DNA from 2 places in the Oxobacter pfennigii genome. Region 2 is predicted to be linked to the other one. Evidence: riboswitches for the same ligand, from Rfam matches in the RefSeq annotation. Region 2 holds a riboswitch; the other holds the start of a gene.

Region 1 (16,231 bases), on a different contig from region 2:
AATATTAATATTTATTTTGAATTTCGTTAAGAAAAATACAGATTTGAGTAGAATTTTTTTTAATTTTTTGTTAAAATAAAGTGTGATTTTACTATACGTTAATTTATTAATTATACAATAAAAGAAAGGATGATGGAAATGACATCAAAACACATTGTCATTCTGGGCGCTGGTTATGGCGGCGTACATGCGGCCAAATTGCTCAGCAAGAAGTATAAGAAGTATCACAGTGTTAAAATTACTTTGATTGACAGAAATCCCTTCCACACTCTTATGACTGAGCTTCATGAAGTTGCCGGCGGCAGAGTTGAAGCTGATTCAGTACAGGTGGACTTATTTAAGATTTTTAATAAATCAAGAGTCAATCTTGTAATAGACGAAATCACAAAAGTTGACACTGACAGCAATGTAGTAACTACTCTTAACGGAGAATATAAGTATGATTATCTGATTATAGGTACAGGAAGTGAACCTGCATACTTTGGAACTCCCGGAGTTAAGGAGCATGGTTTCTCTCTTTGGTCCTTGAAGGATGCTTTAAAAATCAGGCATCATATTGAAAATATGTTTGATAAAGCACGTTATGAAAAAGATGAAAAGAAAAGGCGTGCAATGCTTACATTCATCGTTGCAGGTGCTGGTTTCACAGGTATAGAAATGATTGGTGAACTCGTTGACCACTCAAAGGTATTAGCTAAAAAATATGACATCGATCCTAAAGAAATCAAGCTTATTAACGTTGAAGCAGTAGGCAGGATTCTTAACATGCTGGATGAAGGCGGAGCTCAAAAGGTTGCAAACTGGCTTACAAAGCACGGCGTTGACCTTATGTTAAACTCCCCAATAACTGAAGTTACACCTGATAATATCACATTAAAAGATGGCAAGGTTATTGATACAAAGACTCTCATCTGGACTTGCGGTATCCAGGGGTGCGGATTCGCTAAGGAATTCGGTATTCCTGTAAACAACAGAAACAGATTGAATGCAAACGAATATATGCAATCCCTCGAAAAACCAAATGTTTACCTTGTTGGTGACTGTGCTTGGGTTGAGGAAGGACAGGCCAAAAGTCTTCCTCAGATAGTTGAAGCTGCTGTTCAGACAGCTGAAACTGCAGCACATAATATAATAGCTGACATGGAAATGGGGACAAAGAAACCATTCAAATCAAACTATCACGGTTTCATGGTTTCAGTTGGCAGCCACTATTGTGTAGCCAATGTTGGCGGAATGAAAATGTCAGGATTCTTTGCAATGGCAACTAAACACCTTGTAAACTTACATTACCTCTTCGGAGTAGGCGGATTCTATTTAATCATTAAATATCTCCGTCACGAATTCTTCAATATGAAGGACAAGAGATCATTCTTAGGCGGTCATTTATCTGCTAAAGTAAACGCATTATGGTTGTTCTTCTTAAGAGTATTTACAGGGGCTATGTGGCTCCATGAAGGTCTGGTCAAGGTTAACGAAGGATGGTTTAAGGAAGTTAAGATTCCAATGTTTTTAGATGCGACTTCAAGTGCTTCAGCCGCTGCTGAATCAACAAGCACTGTTGTGCCTTTGATAAGCTCTCCACCGGCTTTCTTTACAGCCTTTATGGAAATATTAAAGCCTTTTGGCTTCTATTTCCAGATTATGATTGTATGTATGGAAATAGCTATCGGACTTGCATTATTGGCCGGATTGTTCACATTCCTTGCCAGTGCGGCTTCAGTATTCCTCTGCTTAAACTTCATAATCTCCGCTATGGCCGGACTTGAAATAGTATGGTTTATAGCAGCCGGAATCGCTTTAATGGGCGGCGCCGGAAGAACTTTAGGACTTGATTACTTCGTAATGCCGTGGCTTCAGAAACTGCTGTCCCGATATTGGTTCGGTAAACGAAAAGCTGCGTAATAAAGAATAGATATAATTTTAAATACTGCCGGAAAAATTCCGGCAGTATTTTTTTATATATAGGAAAGCTCTCTTTCCTATATATAAAAACGAGGATTGAAAAGGACGGGACGTCCTTGCTGTCAAGTGGGAGTTCTCAGTAAAATGCCTCGGCGTTTTTACGTCGAAGGGGGGCCTATGTCCCTTTCAATAAGTTGCGTAGCAACTTTTTTTATATTACTCCCTGCCTTATATTGCCTTTTATACTATAATCCTTTACACTGAAATTAAATTAAGGAGGTGGATTTAATGCCAACTATTAAAATTGAAATGACAAAGCAAACTAAGGAAAAGAAACAGGAGATAATAGAGAAGGTCACACAAACCATGCATGAAGTGACCAACATACCAAAGCAGTCCTTTTCAATATACATAAACGAATACGATGCTGACAGCATAGGTGTGGGCGGAGTGCTTTTATCCGAACGCCACAAACAGGGATAAGACACAATATATTTTAACACTCTAGCATGCAAAAGAAAAGCCTCACGGAGCAGTGTAAACTGTCCATGAGGCTTTATAATATTTATTGAAGTATTTATTAAGCTGCCTGAGCTTTTCTCTTATCAATTTCTGCCTGGTATCCTGCAAGCTTTTCTTTTGTCAATCTGTAGCCAATAGCCAAGATTAAGGCAGATATTAAAGCAAATATACCAGGTATGAACAAGAATACGTTTATAACGGCATTCTTAAGCTCTAATGATGCTGTTGCCGGGTCAGCTCCTGCAACAAAGCCTGCCGCTGACAATACTATAGGAATTATTGTACCCCTTGCTATAACAGCTGATTTAAGGGATAAGTTCATTAATCCCATTATGAACGGAGTAGCATTTTTACCGGTCTTCCATTCTCCGTATACTGAAACATCAGAGTAAAGAGCAACCATTACTGCTGTTAATACTCCAAGGAAGAACCTTACAACAGATACTACTACGAAGAACATAGTTACGTTCATTGCTACGAATTTGCACAAAATCAATGAGGCAGCAAGACCAAAAAGTCCAACCACCGTTGCATTCCTTGAAGATAATGCTTTTGCAACGGGTCCGCTTGCATATGAGCCTATAACCTGCGCTATAGCTCCAATAAGGAGATATACAGGAAGAAGAGCCATGTTCTGCGCAACGTATGTGAAGTAATATGCTGCTGCTGCAGTCATTATGAAGTTAACCATATATCTGAAGAAGTCTCCTAATAACAATACGAGAAGCGGAGGATTCTGGAACACCATCTTTAACATAACTCCACCGGATACTTTTTCAGCTTTTGGAGCTGCCGAGCTTTTTGCTGTATTTTCTTCTACTTCATATCCATCAGTGATTTTAAATACTGTCCAATAACCAATTAACATTGTAGCGGCCATTATTCCTGCTAATAATGAATATCCTAATACCTCATTACCTGTAACAACTCCCAGCCATTGTGCCAAAGGTGAACCTATATATGAATAGAACACACCAGCTAAAGCGGAGTAAGTTGCACGTCTTGATGCAAGAAGACCACGTTCTTCAGGGTTATTCGCCAAAACTGAAATTAAAGATACATTTCCAACCCAAGCTATATTCCAAATAATATGACTTAAAATAAATCCGGCACAAACTAAAAATGCAGCTACTGGCTCCGGTCCAATTTTTGTATACTGGAACATATACAGAACTACAACCGCAGGTGGTGCAATAAGCATCCAGGAACGGTTACGTCCCCATTTCATAGGCTTGGTACCACTTATTATAGCGCCATAGAAGGGAGATAAAACTGCATCAACTATACTTGTTACGGAACCTATAAGAGCAACCATTGGCAGCGAAAACTTTGCAACATTTGTTAGAAAGAATACGAATAAATAGAGTTCTACGCTGGTCATCAGTGAGAAACCAAGATCACCAACACCATAGAACGTCTTTATGGCTTTACTTAGTGGTTTTTTCATCTAATTACACTCTCCTTAAGAAAATAGATTATGAATGCTGTAATTGCTTATTAAACCCGATCCTTCACGGAATAACCAGAAACTCAACTCCTTTCTAAAAATAATCTGCAATAATTGTTATAATTAAATTAACTTTCCACCTAATATAGAAGGATGGAAAAATAAGCTTCTGGAATAATATTAAATTTTAATATGCTTTATATAATAATAACACTTATCGAACATTGCTTTTACATTTGCAATATCTTGTTTATTATTTTATTTATATAAGCATTTATATACTAGCATAAATTCGACAAGTTGTTAATACCTTTTGCAGTTTTTTAATTATTTTATTATCGTTTGTATTATTTCTTTTAGCCTGACATTTATTATATACAGAAATATTACAAATTTCAACACAGAAAAAACAAATAAATGCTGGGAGAGAAACGTGACTTATCCAATTCTCATGTCTCTGTCTCCCAGCATTTATCAACGAAATCAAAGCTCTTTCAGTTATCGGAACAGTTAGGGGGGCCCCCTCCTTAAATATCTTTGCCCTCCGTTATTGCGATCTTCTCAATTCTTACAGTATATTCTCCGTTTAAAGATTGTATCTTAATTTCATCTCCGGCCTTGTGCCCATATATTGCCTTTCCAAGGGGGGATTCAATACTGATTATATTTTTTAAAGGATCCACCTCTACAGTTGTAACCAGATGATATTCTTCTACTTCATCATCCTCAATAAATCTTAAGGTTATGGTCTTTCCTATGCCCACTTCATCAATTGAGGTCTTATCTTCTATTATAGTAGCCGTTCTTATCATTCTTTCCAAATAACGTATCCTGCTTTCGTTTTTCCCCCTCTCCCTTTTAGCGGCCTTATATTCGAAGTTTTCACTTAAGTCACCATGGGCTCTTGCTTCTTTGACGTCCTCAAGTATCTTGTATCTTAATACGACTTTCCTATATTCTATTTCTTCCTTTAGCTTGTTTATAGCTTCCTGAGTAAGATAATTGTGCATATAAAAAACCTTCTTCCTGCTAAGAGTTAACAGCAATAGATTCCTTCCTGGTGAAATTCTGCATCTGGGACAAAAGCATACCTAAAAGCATTAATGCGCATCCCATATAGCCCCTCGCGCCTAAATTTTCATTTAGTATTATAAACCCTCCAAGACTTGCAAAAACCGTTTCCATGCTGAGTATTATGGCCGCATGGGATGGCTCGGCATGCTTTTGACCCATAACCTGTAAGGTATAGGCTATTCCCACTGAGCAAATACCTCCATATAAAATGGGCACTCCGGCGCCCACTATCCCCTCAATGGTTATGTCTTCAAATAGTAAAGCAGCAGCTCCGCTAAGCATCGCACAAGTTAGAAACTGAAAACACGAGAGCAGCAGAGAATCTACCTCCCCACTGAAACGGTCAATTATAATTATATGTAGTGCCCAGAAGAAAGCTCCAAAGAGCTCGAATAGATCTCCTCTTGATATTGTAAAGTCCTCCATTACGCATAAAAGGTAAAGTCCGGCTATAGCAACCAAAACACCCATCCATGTGCTCAAGCGCACGTATTGCTTTAAGAATATACCTAAAATCGGAACGATGACAATGTACAGCCCGGTGATAAATGCAGCCTTTCCTGCCGTAGTCTCAATAAGCCCTATTTGCTGCAATGATGCACCTATAAAAAGTACGCTGCCGGCAAGGATTCCTGCAAACAGCGGATTCTTCTTGCCCTTTTCATTGTCAGGCTCATGGTTTTTTTTCTTTCTCATAAAAAAAATAAGAGGCAAAAGAGAAATGCTTCCTAATATAAACCTTATGCTGTTAAAGGTAAAGGGTTCTATATAATCTACGCTTAATCGCTGCGCCACAAACGCAAATCCCCATATGAGGGCTGCCGCCAGCAAAAACAAATTGGATTTTAATTTCTGTGCCTTCATTTTATAGTCTCCTTTTTACGTCTTTTACTGTGAAAGACCAAATATGAGTTAAATAATATAATATTTCGAATGGCTATACCATTTGAAATCATTGCTTATGAAATTTGCTATATAAATTTTATGATATCATATAGCTTGTAAACAAATCAATATTTTCACAATATGGATTTAGTTTAGTCAATACTGGCTAAGTGTACAAATATTACAAATAAACAACAAACTATTCCTTGACACTTTTACTTGTCAAAACTATAATTAAGCTTAATATATTACATACAATTCAATATATTCGGATGATTGTTGAGGAAGAGCAGCTGCGCGTAAATGACACTGGCAGCTCACCAAAGGAGTGAAACTCACGGGTTAAAAAGACTTCAACAGGACGAACCTCTGGAGAGACCATTGATTGGCGCCGAAGGGGCAAATTTCTTTTTTTAGAAATAATCTCTCAGGCAAAAGGACAGAGATAATGCATATCTATATGCTTATTTACTATACATTCCCAGGGGTTTACCATCAGTTTGCCCTTTTTTATTTTATAAAAATTTATTATATGAGGAGAATTCATATGAAGAGAGTATATAATTTTTCTGCCGGTCCCTCCATGCTTCCTGAATGGGTACTTAATAGAGCATCTGAAGAAATGCTTGATTATAAAGGAAGCGGAATGTCTGTTATGGAAATGAGTCACAGGTCAAAAGCATTTGCTTCCATCATTGAGAATGCTGAAACAAGCCTTCGCAAGCTTATGAATATACCTGAAAGTTATTCAGTGCTTTTTTTACAGGGCGGTGCCTCTACTCAGTTTGCCATGGTTCCTATGAATTTTATGTGTAAATATAAAAGCGCTGATTATATAAATACCGGCTCCTGGTCTAAAAAAGCCATGACTGAAGCCAAATTATTCGGTAATGTCAATGTTATTGCCTCTTCCGAAGATAAGAAGTTCTCATATATTCCTGAAAATTATACAATATCAAAAGATATAGACTATGTGCATATCACCGGAAATAATACAATCGAAGGAACCCGTTTTACTACCCTTCCGGATACCGGCGACGTACCTCTGGTTGCCGATTACTCCAGCAGTATTTTATCTGAAGAAATTGATGTCACAAAATTCGGGCTCATATACGCAGGTGCTCAAAAGAACATGGGTCCTGCCGGCCTTACAGTGGTAATAATAAGAAATGACCTTCTAGGTAAGCATTTTGAGAACACGCCCTCCATGCTAAGATATGACGTACAGGCAAAGGGTAAATCTCTGTATAACACCCCTCCCTGTTACAGCATATATATTGCCGGCTTGGTATTTGAATGGCTGCTCCAATTAGGCGGTGTAAAAGCAATGGAGAAGATAAATATGGAGAAAGCGGAAATTTTATATAGTGCATTGGAGGAATCAAAATTATTTACCTCCCCTGTCAATAAAAAGGATAGGTCATTAATGAATATACCATTTATGGCACCTACCGATGAGTTGAACAAGAAATTTATCTCTGAAGCCGAAGTGATGGGTTTGACAACACTTGGAGGCCATGCTTCCGTAGGCGGTTTAAGAGCCAGCATTTATAATGCTATGCCTATTGATGGAGTAAAGAAGCTGGCGGAATTTATAAGGAAATTTGAAAAGGAAAATATATAGGAGGACTTTGAATGTATACAGTTAAAACCCTTAATAATATATCAAAGATGGGACTCGATCTTTTACCATCAGATAAATATACTGTATCGGAAAACGTTGAAAATCCCGATGCAATTATAGTTAGAAGTGCCAACATGCTTGACATGGAGCTGCCTTCAAACCTTAAAGCCATAGCCCGTGCAGGAGCCGGAGTCAATAATATCCCAATCGACAAGTGCAGCGAAAAAGGAATTATAGTATTCAATACTCCCGGAGCCAATGCAAACGCCGTTAAAGAGCTTGTACTGACTGCCCTTTTTCTTTCGTCAAGGCACATATATCAGGGCATGAATTGGGCAAAGACTCTAATCGGCAAGGGGGATGAGGTAGGCAAGCTGGTTGAAAAGGGGAAATCCCAATTTGAAGGCCCGGAAATAAAAGGCAAGAGAATCGGCGTAATCGGCCTTGGGGCTGTCGGCGTAATGGTGGCAAATGACGCTTTGGCTTTAGGCATGGATGTAATAGGATATGACCCCTTTATTTCCATAAGCTCAGCCTGGGGATTATCCTGTAATGTAATAAGAGCTTCCAGTCTGGATAACCTCATTGCAACGTCGGATTATATATCAATACACATTCCCTTAAGTTCAAAAACCAAGGGCATGTTTAACAAGGATAAATTTAACATAATGAAAAAAGGTGCCCGCCTTATAAACCTTGCAAGAGGCGAATTGGTGGAAACCTGTGATGTTTTGGAGGCTTTGGATAAGGGTATTTTATCCTGCTATGTAACAGACTTCCCTTGTGAAGAGCTCTTGAAGCATGAAGGAGTCATAAACATCCCTCATCTCGGTGCTTCTACTCCCGAATCTGAGGAAAACTGCGCTATAATGGCAGCTTTACAGGTAAAAGATTTTCTAGAAAACGGCACTGTAAGAAACTCTATAAACTTCCCCGACTGTGAGCTTGAGCATTCCGGAAATTTACGCCTCACAACAGTCCACAGCAATATACCCAACATGATAGGCCAGATTACAACCATACTGGCTCAGAATAAAATAAATATAGCAAACATGCTCACTCATCAAAAAGAAGAGCTGGCATACAGCATAATAGATATCGATGCTGCTTTAAGTGCAGATGTCGTGGAAAGAATCAAAAAAATAGAAGGCTTAAGAATGGTCAGAGTTCTTTGCAATCCATAATTAATATTAATAAAGAGCTTTACTGCTATCCATATTGATATCGGCAAAGCTCTTTTCATATGCCTGTAATTACTCCTGTTCTTTTCTAAGCTTAATCCTTCTCCTTCTATATGCCCATAAAGCTATAATAATGATGCCTGCGGCTCCCAATAAAAAATATGTAATATTTGAATAAATGTCCATGAACTCAACAATTTTATGCCAGTTTTCTCCTAACAGTGCGCCGGCGCCTACCAGTAATATATTCCAGATCAAGCTTCCTGCCACGGTAAATAACAAAAAAGGTGTAAATTTCATTTTTGACATACCGGCAGGAATGGATATTAAGCTTCTGATTAAAGGAACCATCCTGCAGAAAAAAACTGCCTGGTTGCCATATCTTCTGAACCAGGAAGAGGCTTTGTTGATATCATCATTTTTTACCTTAAGTATATGTCCATAGCGGTCTATTATTTTTTCCATTTTATTTCCGTCATACAAATGGCCTATTTTATACAGCACTATGGCACCGCCTACTGAACCCGCCGTCGAATATAGGACTACTCCTGAAAACGTCATTTTCGTATATGTAGTCATAAATCCGCCGAAGGTAAGTATTATCTCCGAAGGTATGGGAGGAAAAATATTTTCTATTGCAATCAAAAGAAAGATGCCTAGATATCCAAACTGCCCCATAAATTCCGTTATCCAATTTTGCATACTATTCCTCCTGTTTTTTACTGTTCATTCTCATGTAAATTTATAAGCTTTTACCCAATTACAATTCATATCTATAATATCATAAATAAGCCCATAAAATAGGTTTTTTTCTTAATTAATAACATAAAATTATGAAGCCTTCATACTCAAATGTATGAAGGCTTCATAATAATCCTGCCTTAATATTATAATCTTTCTGCTACATAATTTATAAGATCTGCAACCCTGCAGGTATATCCCCATTCATTATCATACCAGGAAACCACTTTAGCCATATTTTTTCCCGTAACCATGGTGGAGAGTCCGTCAACTATTGATGATCTTGGATCCCCTTTGTAGTCCACTGAAACAAGAGGCTCGTCGGAATATCCCAGTATGCCTTTTAAGCTCCCTTGTGATGCATTTTTTAAGGCTTCATTTATTTCCTTCTCTGTAACTTCTTTTTTAAGCTCGCACACAAAGTCAGTTATTGAGACTGTAGGGGTAGGCACGCGAAGTGCAAAACCGTTAATTTTTCCGTTTAAGCTGGGCAATACCTTGCCTACTGCCTTTGCAGCACCGGTGGTAGTAGGAATTATCGATACAGCCGCAGCCCTTGCCCTTCTTAAATCCTTATGACTTTTATCAAGAATTTCCTGATCATTGGTATATGCGTGTACTGTAGTCATTAAACCTTTTACTATACCGAAGTTTTCATCTAAGACCTTAGCCACGGGAGCCAGACAGTTGGTTGTACAAGAAGCGTTGGATATAATATGATGATTCGGTGATTCATATTGACCTTCATTGACACCCATTACAATTGTTATGTCTTCATCTGTTCCAGGGGCAGTTATAATAACCTTCTTTGCACCGGCTTCTATATGTGACATAGCCTTGCTTCTCTTGGTGAAAGCGCCTGTTGTGTCAACAGCTATATCAACACCTAATTCTTTATACGGCAGTTCCTTAGGATCACTGCTTGAAAAAACTCTTATTTTCCTGTTATCAATTATAAGTGCGTTTTCTTCATATTCGATGGTACCGTTGAAATGCCCGTAACTGGAATCAAATTTAAGAAGATGTCCCAGGGTTTCAACAGATGACCTGGCATTTATAGCGACGATTTCAATATCATCATTCAACTGCTCCTTTGCTATTCTCATGAGTACCCTTCCGACTCTTCCGAATCCATTCATAGCTATCCTTATTGGCATGACAAATCCCCCTTAAAGAATAATTAAGATTTATATTAAAAATCTTCCATTAAATACAGCTAACATAATATATTATACGTATGAATTGTTTAAAATGTCAATATATAGTATAGTATATATATACAATAGTGTATAACAAATAATCGCAAAATCAATAATTTTATATATTATTAATATTATATAAAATGAAAAAGGGTACTTCAAATTGAAGTACCTTTGTTTTTACAGCAGCAAATACATTAAAAATTGGAATACTCTCTCTTCCAATCCCTGCAGCTTAGGCTCTCCCAAATCCGATACCTCGGGATGGGATGATTTAAACTGATCCCAGGTGGTGAAATATTTGCTTTCAAGCTTTTTAGATGGTGCAATTTTATAATCTTCCGTGTTAAATTCCATCCCTGCTTTTTGGCCGGGATTTTGATATACGGCATAATCCCTGACAAAATCCGTCAAAGCCACCAGGTTATCAATGTTGATATCGTTTATGGTCAATGGATTCTTATCCCAAGTGAAAATATACTTTCCTCCCGGCGCCATGATATCTATTATTTCCTTTGCTTTATCTATTACCTGTTGTTTTGTTCCTGTTTTCAAAAGCCCTACAGGGTAAAATCCGGATAGTATGAATTTCTTGCCCAGCTTCTCCTTGATTAATTTTGGAGTACCATATTCGAAATACAGATAGGTATCCGTCGGCAATTCATAGAGATAATCTACATATCTGTCCCAGTTATCCTCGCAAAATATCCTGCTGTGGACTCCAAGGGAAGCATATTCCTCCAAATGCCTCTTAAATGTCGGCCACCATAGTTCGGCAAAATCCTTTTCCCTCATGAATGTAGGCATGTGCAGCGGGAAGAATACGTGGGTATAATTTGATACCGATGATGGCAGTCCTTTTTTAAACACTATGGGATATAAGGCTTCACAGGCAGCTTTAACTTTATCCCTCATCCTTCTTACGTCCATACTGACTCCTCTGAAGCTTCTCAGCTGGTCAGCCAGAAAGTCAAAGGCGGCTTCTGTAAATCCTCCGGCTGTTATGGGGCCGCCGGGATAGTATCCATATTTTTCTACCAGCTTATTTCTTATCATACCCAGTTCCATCATATCATTATTATATGCCGTGAATGATTTAGTCAGGTTTATTGCCATCCTTATGGGATCATTTATATCAAGGGCTTTATATTGTCTTGGTATTACCCTTTCTAACAAACAATCATAGGGTTTTTCTATCAAATAATCATAATCCTCGGGATCCATTCCTATTACTTCCGGGTGCTGAATGAAGCCATTTGAACCCATTACAAAAGATTGGGAATCAACGCTCTGATAAAAGGATGGAAGCCTTAAAGACCCGCTGAATACGCATACGTCGCTGAAAACAGTCTGGCAGAGCTTATCGGCGGCTTCTGCCACCATTGATGGCTTCCACTGGGCTGAGGTCATATCAATTCCGCCAAACTGTGCAGTAGGTTCTAAGCCCATGGCTATATTAATGGGAACCCTTTTGGGGATTTTATTGTCGTATACATCCTGAAATATTTCCGTTCTCTCCTGCTGCAGTGCTTTTGCATCACTCATTATTTCACCCACCCCTGAATAATTTTTACTCCTTCTGCGGCATTGGTGGTAAATGCATCGGCTCCGATTTGCTCACAGGCTTCCTTTGTAACAGGGTTTCCGCCTATGATAACCTTAATGCTGTCCCGAAGCCCTGCTTCCTTTAATGCATCAACTGTTTCTTTCATAGCCTCCAGTGCCAGTGTCAATACTCCGCTCATACCTACAATGTCCGGCTTTACTTGCTTCACCTTTTCCACAAAGGCGCTTGCCGGCTGATCAATTCCTAAGTCAATAACTTCAAAGCCTGCAGCCTCAGACATGCTTTTGAATATATTTTTCCCTATATCGTGCAAATCTCCTGCTACGGTGCCTATTATTATTTTTCCTGCCTTTTGTGAGCTTGAGCTTCCTAAAACAGGCTTTAATGTATTGATAGCGTTTGTCAAAAGCTCTCCTGCAAATATAAGGTCTCCTACAAAATATTCGCCTTTTTCATAGAGATCACCAACTATTGCCATACCGCTTTGACACGCCGCAACAACTTTTTGTGCCTCTTCTTCAGATGGGCTGCTTGCTACAAAATCTTCCAGCACATTAAGCACTCGCTCTTCATCAAGTTCACCTACCGAATCTGTTAACGCCTTTAAGTCTACCATTATAACAACCTCCAGAAAGTAAATTTTACGCATTTTGTATATAATTTAATTATCTCTAATTGATCCTAGTTTTATTACATAATGAACTTATCATATATTACCAATACTTTCTATTTTATCCATGAAAATTATGCAGGAAATATTCAAGAAATTTGCAGAATATATATATATAATATTTTAAAATTTATTGTTGGGATTAATGAAATTTTTATAAGTAAAGCACATAATATCATTGTGTTCTGCCACTTCATAGGATATAATATTCTAATATATATCGTTATCGATAGCATTATTGAAGATTGAAAGAAACAGAGAAAGGAGTTGCAAAATTGATTAAAAAGTTTAAAAGAGTAATGGCTGCAAATAGGGGAGAAATCGCTATAAGGATATTCAGGGCATGTCATGAACTGGGTATTCGTACCGTAGCAATTTACTCCAGTGAAGATAAACGCTCACTTTTCCGCACAAAAGCAGACGAATCTTATCTTATCGGCAAAGGTCTCGGACCAATTGAAGCATATTTAAATATTGAAGAAATCATAAGCCTGGCAGTTAAAAAAGGAGTGGATGCAATTCACCCCGGCTATGGTTTCTTGGCTGAAAATCCTGAATTTGCAAGAAAATGTATAGAAGCAGGGATAGAGTTTATTGGACCTGCTCCAGAAATGATGGAAAAACTGGGCGATAAAATAAAATCAAAAATCGCGGCGAAAAGTGTAAATGTCCCTACAATTCCTGGAGTAGATAAACCTGCAACTTCTATTGAGGAAGCAAAGGAATATGCTAAATTCTGCGGTTATCCCGTAATGCTTAAGGCTTCTGCCGGAGGAGGCGGAAGAGGTATGAGAATTGTAAATAATGAAGAAGAGCTTGCCCAGGCTTATGAAAGTGCAAAAAATGAAGCCAGGAAAGCCTTTGGAATTGATGACATATTCATTGAAAAATATCTTGAACGTCCCAAACATATTGAGGTGCAGGTCTTAGGGGATAAATACGGAAATATTGTTCATCTCCATGAAAGGGACTGTTCAATACAAAGAAGGCACCAGAAGGTAATAGAATTCACGCCTGCCTTTTCCCTCTCACAAGAGAAGAGAGATGATATATGCAATGATGCAATTAAATTGGCAAAATCCGTTAATTATAGAAGCGCAGGCACTTTGGAATTCTTGGTGGATGCCCATGGAAATCATTATTTCATTGAAATGAATCCCAGAATTCAGGTTGAGCATACCGTTACTGAAAACGTAACAGGAATAGATATAGTTCAGAATCAGATATTGATAGCACAGGGCTATTCCTTGGATTCCAGGGAAATAGATATAAAATCCCAGGCCGATATAGTTCCGAGAGGTTACTCGATACAGTGCAGGGTGACAACTGAAGACCCTTCAAATAATTTTGCCCCGGATACCGGAAAAATAGATGTATACCGCTCAGGCTCGGGCTACGGTATAAGGCTGGATGGAGGAAACGGCTTTGCAGGTGCTGTAATAAGCCCTTATTATGACAGCCTTTTAGTTAAAATATCCGCTACCTCCAGAACCTTTGATGATGCCGTGAGAAAATCAGTACGTTCCATCAAGGAAATGACCATATCAGGCGTCAAAACCAATATAGATTTCCTTATAAATGTATTAAATCACGAAAAATTTTTAAAGGGTGAATGCGACACTGGTTTTATAGGAGATAACCCCGACCTCTTTAATGTAACCCCTAGAACGGATACCGAGCTTAAGGTATTGACCTTTATAGGTGAAACCGTTGTCAATAAAACACGAGGGGAAAAAAGGGATTTTGATGTTCCTCCCGTTCCGCCAATTAATATGCCCGAAAAATTATACGGAACTAAAAACATTTTAGATGAAAAGGGACCTAAAGGTTTAGTTGACTGGATTAAAGCTCAAAACAAGCTCCTTATATCCGACACTACCATGCGTGATGCCCATCAGTCCTTGATAGCTACAAGAATGAGAACCAGGGACATGATTAAAATAGCAAAGGAATTATCTGTAGTGGGAAAGGATTTGTTTTCCCTTGAAATGTGGGGCGGAGCCACCTTTGACGTTGCTTACAGATTCCTCGGTGAATCCCCCTGGGCAAGGCTTGAGGAATTAAGAAAGAGAATACCAAATATACTATTCCAGATGTTATTTAGGGGTGCCAACGCTGTAGGATACAAGAATTATCCTGACAATGTAATAAAGGAATTTATTAAACAGTCTGCCATTTCAGGTATTGACGTATTCAGAATTTTTGATTCTCTAAACTGGCTGGAAGGCATGAAATTATCCATTGAAGAAGTATTAAAGCAGGGTAAAATTGCCGAGGCTTGTATTTGCTATACCGGTGACATCCTTGATGATAAAAGAGAAAAATACAATTTAAAATACTATGTGGATATGGCTAAAGAAATAGAAAAAACCGGAGCTCACATACTGGCAATAAAAGATATGTCAGCCCTCTTAAAGCCACACGCAGCTTATAAGCTTATTAAGACTTTAAAAGAGGAAATATCAATACCAATTCACCTCCACACCCATGATACAACAGGAAACGGAGTTGCTACAGTATTGATGGCGGCAGATGCCGGAGTCGACATTGCAGATACGGCATTTAACAGCATGTCGGGATTAACCAGCCAGCCTGCCTTAAACTCCATAGTGGCTGCTCTTAAGAACACCAAAAGAGATACAGGTATGAATGTAAATGAACTTCAGACCATATCTGATTACTGGGAAGCAGTACGCCCCGTTTACTCAGAGTTTGAATCGGACATGAAATCAGGCTCTGCCGAGATATACAGCTATGAAATACCCGGAGGCCAGTACTCAAATTTAAAACCCCAGGTTGAAAGCTTCGGATTAGGCCACAGATTTACGGAAGTAAAGGAAATGTTCAGGTCTGTTAACTTTATGGTAGGCGACATAGTTAAAGTAACACCCTCTTCAAAAATGGTAGGCGATATGGCCATATTCATGGTAAAGAACAACTTGACGCCTGAAAACATTTTAGAAAAAGGAAAGAACCTGTCCTTCCCTGATTCGGCAGTTTCCTATTTCAAAGGTATGATGGGCCAGCCCATGGGCGGTTTCCCCGAAGCACTGCAGGCATTGGTTTTAAAGGGTGATAAACCAATTACCGTGCGCCCCGGAGAACTTTTGCCTCCTGAGGATTTTGAGGAAGTTGGCCGCTTCTTGAAGGAAAGATATAACTTAAGCGCCTCCATGAAACACCGCTTAAGTTACGTATTGTATCCTGATGTATATGAAGATTACCTCAATTTCAGGATTGAACACGGCGATTTAAGCAGGTTGGGAAGCGATATATTCTTCCACGGATTGGTAGAAGGCGAAACATGTGAGGCCGAAATTGCCGAAGGAAAGATATTGATAATACAGCTGTTGGAGATTGGAAAATTAGATAATGAAGGCAAAAGAACCTTAGTCTTTGAAGTGGATGGCAACAGGAGA
Region 2 (16,231 bases):
TGCTGGGGGCAGAAGCCTTTGTAACCGAATGTATGGCAGTTAATCCGGATTATCAAATTACTTTCCAGGAAAAATTGGTACAAGCTAATATCGGTGTAATTGTGAATGTAAGGGAAGACCATCTTGACTTATGTGGTCCTACATTAGATTTCATAGCTGAATCCTTTACAGCCACAATTCCCAAGAATGGATTTTTAATTATTTCAGACAGCGAATATAATGACTATTTTACAAAAATGGCAGAAAAGCGGAACTCTAAAACCATTATTGCAGATAACTCCAAAATCCCTGATGGCTATTTAGACAAATTCGGTTATGTAATTTTTCCTGAAAACGTCTCTATTGCTCTGGCTGTGGCTGAAGCATTGAATATCGACAGGGATGTTGCCCTAAGAGGTATGTTAAATGCCGAGCCGGATCCTGGCGCGTTAAAAATATATACCATAGGACAAAAGAATAAGGGCTATTTCGTCAATGGCTTTGCAGCAAATGATCCAAATTCTACCTTATTTATATGGAACCATATTAAAACTATGGGATATCCCACAGACAAAAATCTGATTCTTGTAAACTGCCGGCCTGACAGGGTTGACAGGACAATACAATTTGCAGAAGACGTATTGCCCAATATGGACATAGATATACTGGCAGTTATGGGCCAGAGCACTAAGCCAATAACTGAAGCCTTAAATAAGAAAAAAATAAGGGCAAAACGGTATATGAATTTAGAAGGATTGACTGCTATTGAAGTTTTTCGTGAAATAGAAAAATATTTTTCTGAACGTGTGGTATATGGAGTTGGAAACATACATGGCGGTGGCGATGAACTTGTTGATTTAATAACTGAAGACTCAATTGTTTTTTACAAATATAAAAGCGCTTAACAAACGCTTCAGGGGGTATGAGATTTGATTACAACAAATACATATACGGCAATAATCATAGGAATTATTCTAAGCCTGCTATTTACCGAGCTTACGGGAGTTCTGCCGGCAGGATTGGTAGTGCCGGGATATTTATCATTAACCATGGACAAGCCACAAACACTATTAATAATATTTCTGATAAGCCTGGTGACTTATTTAATAGTTACATACGGTATCGGAAAAATCACAATTTTGTATGGCAAAAGAAAAATTACAGCAATGATAGCCATAGCAATAATTATTAAATATATGCTCAGCTTTATAATTCCGGACGCATATATTGGTTTAATAGGGCTGGCGGCCATGGGTGCCGTTGTCCCAGGATTAATAGCGAATACAATTCAAAGGCAGGGATTTATTCCTACTATTGCAAGTACAAGCTTACTGACTGTTTTAACCTACGCAGCAACACTATCGGTAGGGTTTATTGGTTAAAGGAGGTGAGAAAAATGAAGGCTTTGACACTTAAGGAAAAATACTTATACTTTGTTAAAACCAGCAAGAAAAATACAAACCCTCAAGTCGTTGTTGCCTTTTCACTTGGCATAGCTTTTATGCTATTAAGGTTTACTTAGTAATTAAAAGAAAAATGTAATATGCAACCGGAAGTTTTTTACAACCCTTATGAATTGGAGGAATAAAAATGAAGAGAAAAACTTTTGTTGTTTTAACCGCTTGTTTGCTTTGCCTTACCTTACTTGGAGGTATTGCTTACGCTTCATTTTCACTGGGAATTTACCGTAATTTTGCAGACTTAAGTGAAAATGAAACAGTAGATGTCGACTATAGAATAACAAGCAATGACAAGAATAGCGGTACGACAATATTCACCGTACACGGCGGCGGTATTGCAAAAGGTACATCTGAACTGGCTGCTGCGCTGGCTGATAGAGGAGGATTTAATCTCTATCTGTTTGAGGGTATAAAACCAGCTGATAATCTAAACCTGCACATAACTTCAACACAATTTGATGAGCCAGCAGCCATAAACATGATCGAAAACTCAAATACAGCAGTCTCCTTCATTGGAACAAAAGAAGAAACTGCAATGCTAACATACGTTGGAGGCCAGAACCAGCTGCTGGCCAGATTAATAAAACTGCATCTGCAGGCAGCAGGCTTTAACGTTCAGGATGCCCCTTATATTCCAACGAATATAGCAGGAACTCTCAGCAGTAATATTGTTAACAAAAACAAGCTATTGTTTGACACATATAAACTGGGAGGAGTACAGATAGCAGTATCCAAAGGCATGAGAGATGCGCTTTTAAAGGATGACGCATACTTTCAATCATACGTCACAAACATAAATAATGCACTTAGCAGCAGCTGGCCTTTAGCGGTTGAAACTTTAAAGCCTCATCCCAACAATGCATCTCCGTCTTCTATGGCTAGGCAAAACGCCAATGAAAATGCTGCATTCAATAGATCCGATACTGATATAGATAAGACCATTAAAGAAGTTTTACAATACGACTTCAATTCACCGAAAGAATTAATAGACAAGCTTAAAGAAGAAACAAAAAAATAGCAGACCAAATTCTTAACTGTCACTATGCTAGGCATAAGGAAACCATATTTTTTCAGCAAGGTTACTGCTGAAGTTTAGTAGAAATCATCAAAAGCCACTTTCTTTTCCATAAGAAAGTGGCTTTTGATAGTAAAAATAGACTATAAATTCATAGTCTATTTTTGCAAGGTTTCCTGGTTATCAATAGTATTTAGAGCCTCTAATAAAGCATTTATATATCTATCAAATACTTCCCTTTGGCCATGGGGTTTTAGAAAGTGATCCCTTAAACCTGCCGATATTTCCAACTGGACTCCCTTATTTCTTGCATTGAGGTTAATGACATTTGACTTGTATATGCCGGCTAAATGCTGGGGAGGGTCCAAAACAGTAAATCCATGGGCTTTAAGAGAAACCCTGATTTTTTCGGCCAGCTCTTTATCCAGTCCGCCAATATAGGTAAATTCATCTTTGCCGGCACATCCATGTACAGATAATGTTGTATCTGATTTAGATATCATATCAAGGGCAGTTGGCTCATCAAAATTGTTGGAAGTAATGTGGAGAGACAGGTTACCCTCCTTTTTTATTCCTTCAAAAGAATAATAATTAAAATTGCCCTGGGAAGCCAATTCATAAGCTAATTCGCTGCTGCCCTTTTCTATATTGCCGCCATGGATTGCAATAACGGCAATATTTGAATTGGAATATGATCGGGTAATTTTATAATCCGTATCTAACTTTTCATTAAGGCTTAATTCCCTAAAATTATTGTATTTATCTGCAGCGGCAAATGAATTAACCCCTGATAAAATTGTCATAATCATAAGTGATAAACTAAAAGCTAGAATAAACCTTGCTGCGCCATTTTCCATATGTAAGCCTCCGTTCTAAAACTAATATTCAAGTAAACGAAATAAAACCAACTGTTAAAGCGGATAGAAACTATATGTATAATAGCATAGAACCATGAAATTTACAAAACTCCACCTTAGGATCTCATACTTTCCCAGACGTATCAGCCTTCTTTTATTGTTTATAATCTGCATGCCATTATTCCATTTCATGAAATAGAAAATCATTCTTATTTAAAAATTTTACTGCCTAGCTTATTTATACAGTTCTCAATTTCCCTGTCAGTAAAGCAATACTTCATATCTATATATGAGCTCCTTAATTTTTTAACCTCTTCTTTTACATCCTTATTCATTAAAATGACGTCGGCCATCAATTCTGCTAATTTATCAAATTCATTTTGTCCAAAGCCAAACCTGACCATTTCAGAAACACCAATCCTTAGCGCTCCTGAAGCTGTAAAGCCTTCTTCTTCAGGAGTTGCCTGATAGTTTACTATGATGTTGTTATCTTCCAGCCTTCTTGCTATCAAAGGACCTGTGCCATAGCCCACCCTCACAATAACCTGATGGGTTTCGGTAAAGGAAATCGAAGGATCTCCCGCTACATCAAGGCCGTCATTTTTCAAGGCTTTTGCAAAATACTTTGCATTGTCAACTATGTTTTTCTGATATTCATCTTTAAAATGATTCATTTCATAGGCCGCCATTAAAAGTCCCAGCATGGTTCCCAAATGATGATTGCTTACACTTCCGGGGAAAGCTCTGTTTTCTATGGTTTCCCACAGTTCCCACTTTAGTTCTTCTTCCCTGTAGTTTGCTGCAATAACGCCTCTTTGAGTTCCGAAAAAGGTCTTGTGGGTTGATCCGGTTACAATTTCAGCGCCCTCTTTAAAGGGATTCTGAAAGTAATCCCCTACTAACCCTAAAACATGTGCCATATCATACATTATAACGGTATTTATGTTTTGCTCATCTATGAACCTTCTTATTTCCGAAACAGGTTCCTTGTGCAAAATCATGCTCTTGCCGAAGATTATGAGCTCCGGTTTGTATCTGTCAATAAGCTTTTTAGTTTCTCCGGCATCTATTTTAAAGGTATTGTCCTTTAAAACCGGGAAATTGACTATAGCTGCCTTTTCGGTAACAGGGTCTATGGCAATATAGTCATGCAACGCACCCATGGGCTGGGCGCTCAAATGCCCTCCCCTTATTATATGGTTGTTCATCACATAGCCCAGCCTTTTTGCATCGCGCTTTCTGTTGGCACGGTTTTTAAAATCCATCAAGGCACTGAAAACCGCTGTATTTGCCATCTGTCCGCTTATTAGCCTGCTTTCCACAAGGGAACAATTGAAATATTTCTTAAGCTCATATGCCAGTAAATGTTCCACCTCATCTATGAAGTTTGTACCCTGATAGTAGAATATATCATAATCATAAAAGGACTTGGTCTTTTTATGCTCGGCATATCGGAAGGACGGATCCGTTACGGATAACAACCTGACGGCATTGGAATGGGTTTGCTCCGAAGGTATTAAATTAATACATTCCTCCTGCCTCCATAAATGGTTATTAAGGCTTTTTTCAATTAAATTAAGAGTTTTAGTTTTATAATCTCCTGAAGTGTCACTTGTATATTCTTCAGTAACACCATAAAGTATGGGACGGGCAAAGGGAGGTGCATCTCCTCTTAAATGATAAGGCACAATCACTGCCTTTGATTTATTGCTACGGATTTCTACCTCTATTTCATCATCAATCAATATATCGCTGTTTACAAGGGCTAAACCTATTGACCTCATGGCCTTTTCCTCTTTTATTTTAGTGCTTAGGCCCTGGCCTTCGGTTTTAAGATAAGGAATCATGGTGCCGCTGGTAACGTAACCGGCTTCACTTCCCTCCTTGAAAATCTTAAATCCAGCCCTTGCAATTCCTTTGTCAATTAAAGCAAAGGGTTTAACTATTTTAGGCAAGTCTTTTATATCCGAAAAATCTCTTTTTAATATTTTTTGAAAGGCTTCAAATTGTTTTAATAAAGCCTCTCTTCCTATATAATTGCCTTTAACATTTGCAAAGCTTACGGCAAATTTAGCCAGGGGGCAGGAAAAGATTGGTATCTCAATTCCTTCAACATCCAGTCCTAGCTCATGACCATATAGTGGCAATCCTGCTTCCAGCCTCAAGGTATCCCTTGCGCCTAAACCTGCCGGCATGGCCCCCTTTTCCATTAAAAGCTTCCACATTGGAACGGCATCATCTGACTTTACAAAGAGCTCGAAACCTATGGGTTCTCCCGTATATCCGGTTTTGGCAACTAATACTTCTTTGCCGTCAAGCTCTAATATATTGAGAGCATTTTTTACAGGCTCTGTAAGGTAAGGGTCATTGGATATGCCAATTATTATATCCTTCGATAAAGGCCCTTGAACTGAAATCATAGCAATGCTGTTTGATTCATCGGTCATTTGACAATCAAATTTTTTAATTTCTTCCGTTAAATGAGCCCAGTCCTTTTGCGCATTTGATGCGTTGACAACAAGCAGAAATTCATCCTCATAAAAGCGGTAAAGATAAGCATCATCTAATGCCCCACCCTTTTCATTGGGAATCATTGTGTATTGGGATTGCAATAAATCCAGTGCTAATACATTGTTTGTCAGAACATGCTGAAGGTATGGCACCGCCTCCCTGCCCACAATTTTAAATCTCCCCATGTGAGATATGTCAAAAAGTCCGGCTTTTTTTCTTGTATATAAATGCTCTTCCACAATTCCGGCAGGATAATTTACCGGCATATCCCATCCACCGAAGTCTACCATGGAAGCTTTAAGAGACAAATGTTCTTCATAAAGTACTGTTCTTTTTAAAGTATTCATAATCCCGGCCTTCCTCCTTATAAATTCTTTTTTACCGGTACCGAGTGAATAGATACACCTTTAATTCCCATGACGGCTTCCAAAAAAGTCTCTCCTAATGTCGGATGAGGGTGCACTATACCCATGATATCCTCTGCTTTTAGCTTCATACCAATGGCAAGGATACCTTCATTTATCAAATCCGATGCATGGGGTCCCATAATATGCACGCCTAAGAGCACATCCATATCATCGCAAATTACCTTTATAAAGCCCTCTCCTTCGCCTAATATCAAGGCCTTTCCGTTAGCGCCGAACATGAACCTGCTTGTTTTATATACAATTCCCTTTGATTTAGCTTCATCTTCCGTCATGCCTGCATAGGCTATTTCGGGAAAAGTAAAGACACAAGCCGGGACCACATTATTTTCATTAGGCTTTAAACCGGCGATATGCTCAACAGCAGCAATCCCCTGATGAGCTGCGGCATGGGCCAGCATTATACCGCCTGTCACATCGCCTATGGCATATATATGAGGAACATTCGTGACGCCAAAACTGTTCGTAAATATGCCCTTTTTATGGTATTCAACTTTAGCATTATCAAGTTTCAAGGCTTCAAGATCAGGCTGGCGTCCAGTTGACAGCAAAACATAATCTGCTTCTATATTGACTTCACCTTTTTTTGTTGAAACCAAAAGTTCCAACTTATGTTTTTTCTCTATTTTCAGCACCCTGGAGCCTGTCAATATTTCAATGCCCTTTTTCTTATATATAGGCATAAGCCTCTTTACCATATCGCTGTCCAATTGTGCCAATATATTCGGCAAAAATTCAACTACCGTGACCTTGCTTCCTAAGGCATTGAATATGGCGCCAAACTCCATTCCAATTACACCTCCGCCAATAATTGCGAGGCTTTCAGGGATATGGTCAATTGATAAAAGTGAACTGCTGTCTAATACCCCCGGAAGGTCGGCATCCTCAATTGGAGGTCTAGATGCTTTTGAACCTGTGGCAATTATTATTCTGTCTGCAGAAATCCGATTTTTTTCTGGGCTTTCACCCTTTATTAGCACTCTGTTTTTATCGACAAATTCCGCCTCACCATTTATAATGGTGATATTATTAGCTTCAATGAGCTTTAGAATTCCCTCCTTAAGCTTTTGGGTAATACCTGTTTTTCTTTGCTGTACCAGCTCCCAGTTTATAGATATATGATGGCTTAAAATACCGAATTCTTCACTTTTCTTAACTGAATTATAGACTTCTGCACTCTTATATAAAGCTTTTGTCGGGATACATCCCGTATTTAAGCAGGTACCTCCTATATTTTGTTTTTCTACCAAGCATACCTTAAAGCCTAATTGGGCTCCTCTTATGGCGGCTGTATATCCTCCCGGGCCTCCACCTATAACCATTAAATTATAATCATGCTTTTCCATAATTTTTTAAGGCTGCCATTTAAGCACCGGCGTTCTTGCTGCCTTAACCTCATCCAGCCTTCTTACTCCTCTCGTTATAGGTGCTTCCTTAAGCTTTTCCGGCTCATTCTTTGCCTCACCTGCAATTTGTATCATGGCATCGATAAATGCATCAAGAGTTTCTATGCTTTCAGTTTCTGTAGGCTCAATCATCATGGCATTTTCAACTATGAGAGGAAAATAAATTGTAGGAGGATGATAGCCTAAGTCCAACAACCTCTTAGCCACATCAAGAGTTGCTACTCCAGGAGCATTTTTTCCGAGGCCGGCTAAAACAAATTCATGCATGCATATACGGTCATAAGGAAGTTCATAGTATTTCTTTAGCTTTTCCCTCAGATAATTTGCATTCAATACTGCAACACAGGAAGCTTCTTTTAAACCGTTAGCTCCCATGGTCAGAATGTAGCAGTAAGCTCTTAAGAGTATTCCAAAGCTTCCGTAAAAGCTCCTTATCTTTCCTATAGATAAGGGGCTGTCAATCTTTAAGTAATAATTGTCCTCCTGTTTTTCCACCATAGGATAGGGCAAAAAGCCCACGAGCCCTTTTGCTACTCCTACAGGCCCTGCACCCGGACCGCCGCCGCCATGGGGAGTGGAAAAGGTTTTATGCAGATTAAGGTGTATTACATCAAAGCCCATGTCCCCCGGCCGTGTTATACCCATGATGGCATTCATGTTGGCGCCGTCATAGTATAAAAGACCTCCGGCCTGGTGTGTAAGCCTTGCGATTTCTTCGATATTGGTTTCAAATAATCCAAGAGTATTTGGGTTTGTAAGCATAAGGCCTGCTACTTCATCATTTAACGCTGCTTTTAAGGCTTCTATGTCTACGGTGCCGTCAGGTGCCGATTTTATCTCAACGACCTCAAATCCTGCCTGTGCCGCACTGGCAGGATTAGTGCCGTGGGAGGAATCGGGTACTATAACTTTTTTACGTTTAAAATCCTTGCGGCTTTCATGATATGCCTTGAAAATCATAAGACCCGCCAGCTCGCCATGGGCTCCTGCTGCCGGCTGAAGGCTGAATTTTGCCATACCGGTTATTTCAGAGAGCATACAAGATAGCTCATACATGAGCTCCAAAGCCCCTTGAACTGTTTCTTTAGGCTGATAAGGATGTAAGTCTGCAAAGCCCTTTAATCTTGCCATATCTTCATTAATCTTGGGGTTGTATTTCATGGTGCAGGAGCCTAAGGGATAAAATCCTCCGTCCAAACCGTAATTTTTCATGGAAAGCTGAGTATAATGCCTTACAACCTCAGGTTCACTTACCTCAGGCAGAATAAGTTCATCCTTTCTCCTTAAATTCTCCGGTATGGCATCATCATAGTCTTCCTTTTCTTCCCAGGCCGGAATATTATATGCAGCCCTGTCAATAGAGGAGAGTTCAAAAATCAATTTATCGTAACCCAATTTATTTACCCTCCTTATAGAGTATTGAAACAAGCTTATCTATCTCATCCTTTGTACGCTTTTCAGTCACACAAATTAATAGTCCGCTTTTGCCTTTATATTCATTCCCAAGTTCTTTTTCACCCAGAACATACCCGCCCAATATTCCTTCTTTTAAAAGCCTCTCGTTAACAGCAATCGGATCCTTGTTTAAGGAAACAGCAAATTCATTGAAGAAGGGCTTTTCAAATATAAGATTAAATCCTGCCGCCTTAAGCTTGCCGTGAAGATAGTGAGCTTTTTTCATGCTCTGCTGTGCTGCTTCTTTAAAACCGCATTTGCCCATATAAGAAAGATAGATTGTAGCACAAAGGGCATTTAAAGACTGGTTTGAACAAATATTCGATGTTGCCTTCTCCCTTCTTATATGCTGCTCTCTTGCCTGAAGCGTCAATACAAATGCCCTTTTCCCTTCAATATCCGTAGTCTGGCCTACAATCCTTCCCGGAAGCTTTCTCATTAGCTTGGAAGTTGTAGCCATAAACCCAAGGTAAGGCCCTCCAAAGCTTAAATTAACTCCGAAGGACTGGCCTTCCCCCACAACGATATCTGCCTTTATTTCTCCCGGGCTTTTAATTAAGCTTAAAGATAAAGGATTGGAAACATTCACAATCATAAGGGATTTGTTATTATGGATGGGCTGCTCTATAGCCTCAAAATCCTCGATTATTCCAAAGAAGTTGGGGTTCTGAAGAACCACTGCCGCAGTGTCAGCCGATAATAAGGAATTCAGCTTTTCTTTATCTGTCACCCCATATTTGCTGTCAATTTCTAAAAGTTCCATTCCGTTGAAGCGCACATAGGAGGAGAGAACTTCCCTTACCTCAGGATGCACTGTCTTAGATACTAAAACCTGTCTTCTCTTGGATGCATCTGCTGCCATCAATGCTGCTTCACCGCAGGCCGATGCTCCGTCATACATGGAAGCATTTGCCACCTCCATCCCCGTAAGGTTGGCAATCATGGTCTGGAATTCAAAGATGGCCTGAAGGGTTCCCTGGCTTATCTCAGGCTGATAAGGCGTGTAAGCTGTGTAAAATTCCGAACGGGAGATTAAATGATCAATAACGGATGGGATATACCTGTCATAAGCACCGGCGCCTAAAAAGCATGTCAATTCTTCCGTACCCCTATTCTTGTAGGCCAATGCCTTCATATGGCTCAGCAGCTCAAGCTCTGATATACCGCTATTGAGATTCAAATGGCCTTTTAAGCGGATACTCTCAGGAATGGCATTAAATAAGTCCTCTGTGGATTTAAGATTTAAGGTGTCAAGCATCCTTTGGCGGTCATTTGGGGTATTTGGTATAAACCTACTCATTTTATTCCTCCCGGTTGCAGAATTCCTCATATGCAGCTGCATCCATCAAATTTTCAAGCTCGGACAGGTCCCTTATATCAAATGAAATCATCCAGTTTTCAAAGGCGTCCTGATTAACCAGAGAAGGGTCATCAACTACTGCGTCGTTTGCTTCAGTAATTGTACCGGATACAGGCATAAATATATCCGATGCAGCTTTTACAGATTCGACAGCACCAAATGCCTCATCCTGCTTTAGATCTGTTCCTGTTTCTGGCAATTCCACATATACGATATCTCCCAATTCATGCTGGGCATAATCTGTTATACCGGCATATGCCTTTGTTGCCGATACCTTTAACCATTCATGATTCTTAGTGTAATACAAGCCTTCAATAATCTTCATTTTTATTACTCCTTTCCAATATTTTTATAAATAAAAAAGAATGCAAAGCTAAAGCCTTACATTCTCTGTTTCCTTTACCTGAGAGTGTCGCCAAACTTCATGGCTTCCTCCTTCGGTGCCCATATGGTCTTTTCAGAGCCCCATCAGACAACGATACTTTTGCCTGAAAGTTTCTGCAGGTATCCCGGCAGATACCGCATTTCTTCTTCGGCCATCATAAATTGATGTCTCCCATTGCCTTCATCTGGCATTATTTTCTTTTTCTAATCATAGCACCCTGTTAAAACCCTTGTCAATGGATTTTGAATAACCCAAAATATTAAAGCTATTGTTGCCCAAATAAATTTTTGCTATTCTATAATAAAATGTATACAAGGGGTGATATTTTGCTTTACATCTACAACGATTCCATCAACCCATATTTTAATCTGGCCTGCGAAGAATACGTACTTAAGAATTTTGAAGATGATTGCTTTATGTTGTGGAGAAACGGTCCCAGTATAATAATAGGCAAGAATCAAAATACATTATCTGAAATAAATCTTGAATACGTCAGAAACAACAACATACCTGTTGTCAGAAGGCTGTCAGGCGGAGGTGCTGTTTTTCATGATTTGGGAAACTTAAACTTCACATTTACCTCCGGCAGCAAAGATAAAAATTTTAATGACTTTAAAAAATTCACCCTTCCTATAATAGAAGTTTTAAATAACCTTTCCGTAAATGCTGAATTTTCCGGAAGAAACGATATTACAATTGAAGGTAAAAAAATATCCGGCAATGCCCAATACAGCATAGGAAATAGAATGCTTCATCATGGAACCCTTTTATTTGCTTCTCAAATTGCAGATATTTCAGCTGCTCTTAAAGTAAAGGAGGCAAAATTTGAAGGAAAAAGCGTAAAATCTGTTTCAAGCCGTGTAACTAATATAAGCAGCCATTTAAAGACACCTCTGGATATTATGAAATTTACACAATTGATAATGGAACATGTGAAAAACACGGACAATGAAGGTACAATATATGATTTAACAAATGAAGACATTTCAAACATACAGAAGCTTGCCGACGAAAAATATTCTACCTGGGAATGGAATTTCGGAGGCTCTCCCAAATACACATTCCACAATGAGAAGAAGCTTCCCGGCGGCCTTGTAGAAGCCTATTTGGATGTTAAAGGCGGCATTATTACTTCAGCTAAAATATATGGGGATTTTTTCGGCATGGAGGATATTTCGGCATTGGAAGGAGTTCTTTTAGGCATAAAGCATGATGAAGGACAATTAGCGAAGGCATTATCTTCAATTGATATTACAAAGTTCATATCTGGTATAAGTGTTGATGATCTGGTTTTCGTCCTTTGGGGGATATAAGCCTAGGGGGAACCTGTACCCCGCGTCCTTTATTGACCTGCCTTTTATGGTACTTTGTGTAAGTAGTTGATTTTATATTAAATTTAATTATATAATTAATGGGGTGTTAAAGCTATACTTATTATATTATGGTACAGATATAATTTGTATATTTTTTTGCACTATTTTGTCATGTATAGTTCAAATACTTTATAAATTTTTAAATATAAAGTAAGATAAAATATAGACAAACTATATATGTTCATATCAATTATATGTTCGTATTAAAATATAAGAAAAGGGTGAGGCGCGCCATGGAAACAAAAATTAATAAGTTTAAAGAATCCCTTTTAGACAAGGATACTTTATCTGTAACATGGGAGCTTGTTCCTGGAAGAGGAGCTCATGAAAAGGCTCAGGAAGAAGCAATCGAATATGCTGAACAGGCAGCAAAAGGCGGCAGAGTGCATGCTCTTACATTGACCGACATGCCCGGCGGTAATCCCGCAATCGCAGCCGAAAGCCTGGCAGCAGAAATTGTCAAATTAGGGATTGAACCTTTGGTTCATTTTACCTGTAAGGACAAAAACAGAAACCAGATTGAAGGTCTGCTTTATGCCCTTGACCGTGCGGAAGCAAGAAACCTTCTTATTATGACCGGTGACTATGTATATACCGGTTACACAGGAAGGCCAAAGCCTGTATTCGACCTTGATCCTATGCATGTTTTATCATTAGTTAATGAAATGAACGACGGTTTGGAATACAAAGGCATGAGGGGTACTATCAAGCATAAACCCAGCGATTTCTTTGCAGGAGCTGTTAGTTCACCGTTTAAAAAGACAGAAGCTGAGCAGATGGCACAATACTACAAATTAAAAATGAAAGTTGCTTCCGGTGCTCAGTTCATAATAAGCCAGATTGGTTTTGATGCAAGAAAAATTCATGAACTTATTCATTTTATTAAATCCAACGGCTGGGATATACCTGTAGTTGGCAATATTTATGTGCTGTCTTACGGCACAGCCAAGCTTATGAATAATAACAAAATTCCGGGCTGCGTAGTAACAGACAAAATGTTAAAAGAATTAGAAGAAGAAAGCAAAGCACCGGATAAGGGTAAAGCTGCAAGAATGTTAAGAGCTGCAAAAATGTATGCCCTGTTTAAAGGTATAGGATACGCCGGAGTTCAAATCGGCGGCCATGGAATAAAATATGAAGATGTTGAATACATCATCGACAAAGGTGAAGAGCTCAGCAAAGATTGGATGAGCCTTATACCCGAATTTAATTATCCTATTCCTGACGGTTTCTACTACTATGAGAAAGATGAAAAGACCGGCTTAAATATAGACAAGTTTACCGAGAGAAAAGGAAGGCCATTGGATACAAAAGTAGAACTTGTTTATCCATTGTCTACCTTTACTCACGCATTGATGCTTGAGCCCGGAACCCCATTATGGGGCCCAATGAAATTTGTCTGTAAAAATATAGAGGGAACCAAGCTGGAAAAAGCATTCCACTTCGTGGAGCACATGGCAAAAACTGCTCTTTATGATTGTAAAGACTGCGGAGACTGTGCACTTCCTGACGTAGGTTATGTTTGTCCTATGTCACAATGCCCCAAGAACCAGAGAAACGGAGCTTGCGGCGGAAGCTATGACGGATGGTGCGAGGTATATCCCGGAAAGAAAAAATGCGCTTATGTACGTGCTTACTCAAGACTTAAGAAAAAAGGCCACGAACACGAGCTGGATCACGATGTAAATACACCGTTAAATTATGATACTTACCAGCACTCTTCATGGATTAACATGTATCTTGGAAGAGATCATAACGCTGCTAAGTACGGTGTTGAAAGAATAGAAAAGAAAAAATAATAATCTTTATAATAAAATATCCCGGATTTAATCCGGGATATTTTATTATAAAGTAACAAGGTTTTCTGGACCTGCTAACAATTTTTGATTTTAGCGGGTTCAGGAGCTCTTATTCTGCATAATTAATGAAAATTATAGAATGCTAAAAACAGATAGATTAATTTAAAAGGATGATTATATGGACTCAGACATAAATAAATTTAAAGAATCTCTTTTTGATAAAAGTAAAATGTCTGTTACCTGGGAGCTGGTTCCCGGAAGAGGAGCAAATGAAAAGACCCAGGAAGCTGTAATTGAAAATGCAAAATTAGCGGCCAAAGGCCAAAGAATTCATGCCTTAACCTTAACGGATAACCCGGGAGGGGTGCCTGCAATCACACCCGAAGGCTTAGCCTCTGAAGTAATAAAGCTCGGTATAGAACCTTTGGTTCATTTTACCTGCAAGGACAAGAACAGAAATGAATTGGAAGGCCTTTTGTATTCGCTGGACCGCACAAAGGTCAGGAACATACTTGTTATGACCGGTGATTATGTATATGCAGGATTCCTCGGCAGGCCAAAGCCGGTATTTGATTTAGAGCCCATGCATGTTCTGATGCTTTTAGAAGAGATGAATAAAGGCTTAGAATACAAAGGGATAAGAGGAATCATAAAACATAACCCAAGCGATTTCTTCGCAGGTGCCGTATGTTCCCCCTTCAAGCAGACCGAGGCAGAAACCATGGTTCAGTATTATAAGCTCAAAATGAAAATCAGCTCCGGTGCCAAATATATTGTCAGCCAGATTGGCTACGATGCGAGAAAAATCCATGAATTGCTTCTTTTTATTAACAGCCTTAATTTGAATATTCCTGTTATAGGCAATATTTATGTGCTGTCTCACGGCACAGCCAAGCTTATGAATAAAAACAGAATTCCCGGTGTCATCGTAACAGATAAATTGCTGTCGGAAATTGAAAATGAAAGCTATTCACCTGATAAAGGAGCAGAAGCAAAGCTTTTAAGGTGTGCAAAGCTTTATGCTATTATGAAGGGAATGGGATATGCCGGGGTACATATAGGCGGCCATGGCATAAGATATGAGGATGTTGAGTATATCATAGACAAAGGAGAGGAATTGTCAGGTACATGGATGGACTTTTTACCTCAATTTGACTACCCCATACGGGACGGGTTTTATTATTTCGAAAAAGATGAAAAGACGGGCCTTAATAGGGACGCAGTTTCTGAAAGAAGAGAAAGGCCATTGGACACCAAAGTGGAATTGGTTTACCCCATGTCAAAAATAGTTCACAGCCTTATGCTGGAGCCGGGTACTCCTTTGTGGAAGCCCATGAGGGCTATATGCAAGGCCATTGAAGACACTCCATTGGAAGAGCCTTTTCATTTTGTTGAACATATTTCAAAAACCGTACTTTATCATTGCAAGGATTGCGGCGACTGCGCTCTTCCGGACGTGGCATATGTCTGCCCCATGTCCCAATGCCCGAAGCAAATAAGAAACGGTATTTGCGGAGGAAGCTACCTCGGCTGGTGTGAGGTATATCCTTTTAAGAAAAAATGCGAATGGGTAAGAGCTTATGCCCGGCTAAAAAACAGCGGCAAAACCCGGGAGCTGGACCATGATGTGATACCGCCCTGTAATTATCATTTGACTCAGACTTCATCCTGGATAAATCTATATTTGGGAAGAGATCATAATGCTAAAAAATACGGTGTTGAGCCTGTTCATAAAAAAATACACTGATTTTATTTAGGCTTACTTTTTCATCACTACATTTAGTATAAATAAAATAACAGGCTGGTGCAAAAGATACACAATCAACGAATGCCTCCCTAAGAAGTTGATGGGGTTATCGGGTATGGTGAAATTAAATATGCTCCTCTTTTCCTTATATAAGAATTTTCCTATGGCAATACCGTATAAAAATATGCCGAACCAGGGGAATATGGGGTAGTAATCCGACGAAAAAAAGCTTGATGATATAAGCCCAATAGGAAAAAGATATGGAGATACTACAGTCATGTTTGAAAAAATATTGCCTATTACTATAATCACCGTCCCTGTTATAAGCAGCAAATACTTATTTAAATCCTTGAAAATACCATAAAGCATCATGCTTATACCAAAATAATGAAGTATACCGAATTTTATAATAAGACGGGGGTCGAAAATATATGTTGCCAGAGTTATAAACATGGCTAT

What was found. Region 2 has a riboswitch for glycine ahead of gcvH (glycine cleavage system protein GcvH). Riboswitches for the same ligand answer to the same signal wherever they lie in the genome.
Region 1: it holds a riboswitch for glycine, as region 2 does, so the genes downstream of both, serC (3-phosphoserine/phosphohydroxythreonine transaminase) here and gcvH (glycine cleavage system protein GcvH) in region 2, are expected to answer to the same signal.

What each region holds. Positions count from the first base shown of each region.
Region 1 covers NZ_LKET01000068.1:171,042-187,272, forward strand. Annotated here, with positions in the region: gene OXPF_RS20300 (FAD-dependent oxidoreductase) at 139-1,902, shown strand; gene dmpI (4-oxalocrotonate tautomerase DmpI) at 2,191-2,385, shown strand; gene OXPF_RS20310 (MFS transporter) at 2,483-3,871, opposite strand; gene greA (transcription elongation factor GreA) at 4,399-4,881, opposite strand; gene OXPF_RS20320 (DMT family transporter) at 4,901-5,809, opposite strand; glycine riboswitch at 6,190-6,283, shown strand; gene serC (3-phosphoserine/phosphohydroxythreonine transaminase) at 6,378-7,454, shown strand; gene OXPF_RS20330 (3-phosphoglycerate dehydrogenase family protein) at 7,466-8,638, shown strand; gene OXPF_RS20335 (DedA family protein) at 8,708-9,337, opposite strand; gene gap (type I glyceraldehyde-3-phosphate dehydrogenase) at 9,523-10,533, opposite strand; gene OXPF_RS20345 (uroporphyrinogen decarboxylase/cobalamine-independent methonine synthase family protein) at 10,756-12,120, opposite strand; gene OXPF_RS20350 (cobalamin B12-binding domain-containing protein) at 12,120-12,758, opposite strand; gene OXPF_RS20355 (pyruvate carboxylase) at 13,091-16,231, shown strand, end outside.
Region 2 covers NZ_LKET01000016.1:124,123-140,353, reverse strand. Annotated here, with positions in the region: gene pgsB (poly-gamma-glutamate synthase PgsB) at 1-884, shown strand, start outside; gene pgsC (poly-gamma-glutamate biosynthesis protein PgsC) at 909-1,361, shown strand; gene OXPF_RS23270 (hypothetical protein) at 1,376-1,501, shown strand; gene OXPF_RS02280 (poly-gamma-glutamate hydrolase family protein) at 1,570-2,457, shown strand; gene OXPF_RS02275 (poly-gamma-glutamate hydrolase family protein) at 2,613-3,311, opposite strand; gene gcvT (glycine cleavage system aminomethyltransferase GcvT) at 3,521-6,169, opposite strand; gene lpdA (dihydrolipoyl dehydrogenase) at 6,187-7,593, opposite strand; gene gcvPB (aminomethyl-transferring glycine dehydrogenase subunit GcvPB) at 7,600-9,048, opposite strand; gene gcvPA (aminomethyl-transferring glycine dehydrogenase subunit GcvPA) at 9,050-10,408, opposite strand; gene gcvH (glycine cleavage system protein GcvH) at 10,410-10,793, opposite strand; glycine riboswitch at 10,857-10,931, opposite strand; glycine riboswitch at 10,935-11,037, opposite strand; gene lplA (lipoate--protein ligase) at 11,180-12,166, shown strand; gene OXPF_RS02240 (methylenetetrahydrofolate reductase C-terminal domain-containing protein) at 12,460-14,025, shown strand; gene OXPF_RS02235 (methylenetetrahydrofolate reductase C-terminal domain-containing protein) at 14,204-15,772, shown strand; gene OXPF_RS02230 (heparan-alpha-glucosaminide N-acetyltransferase) at 15,785-16,231, opposite strand, start outside.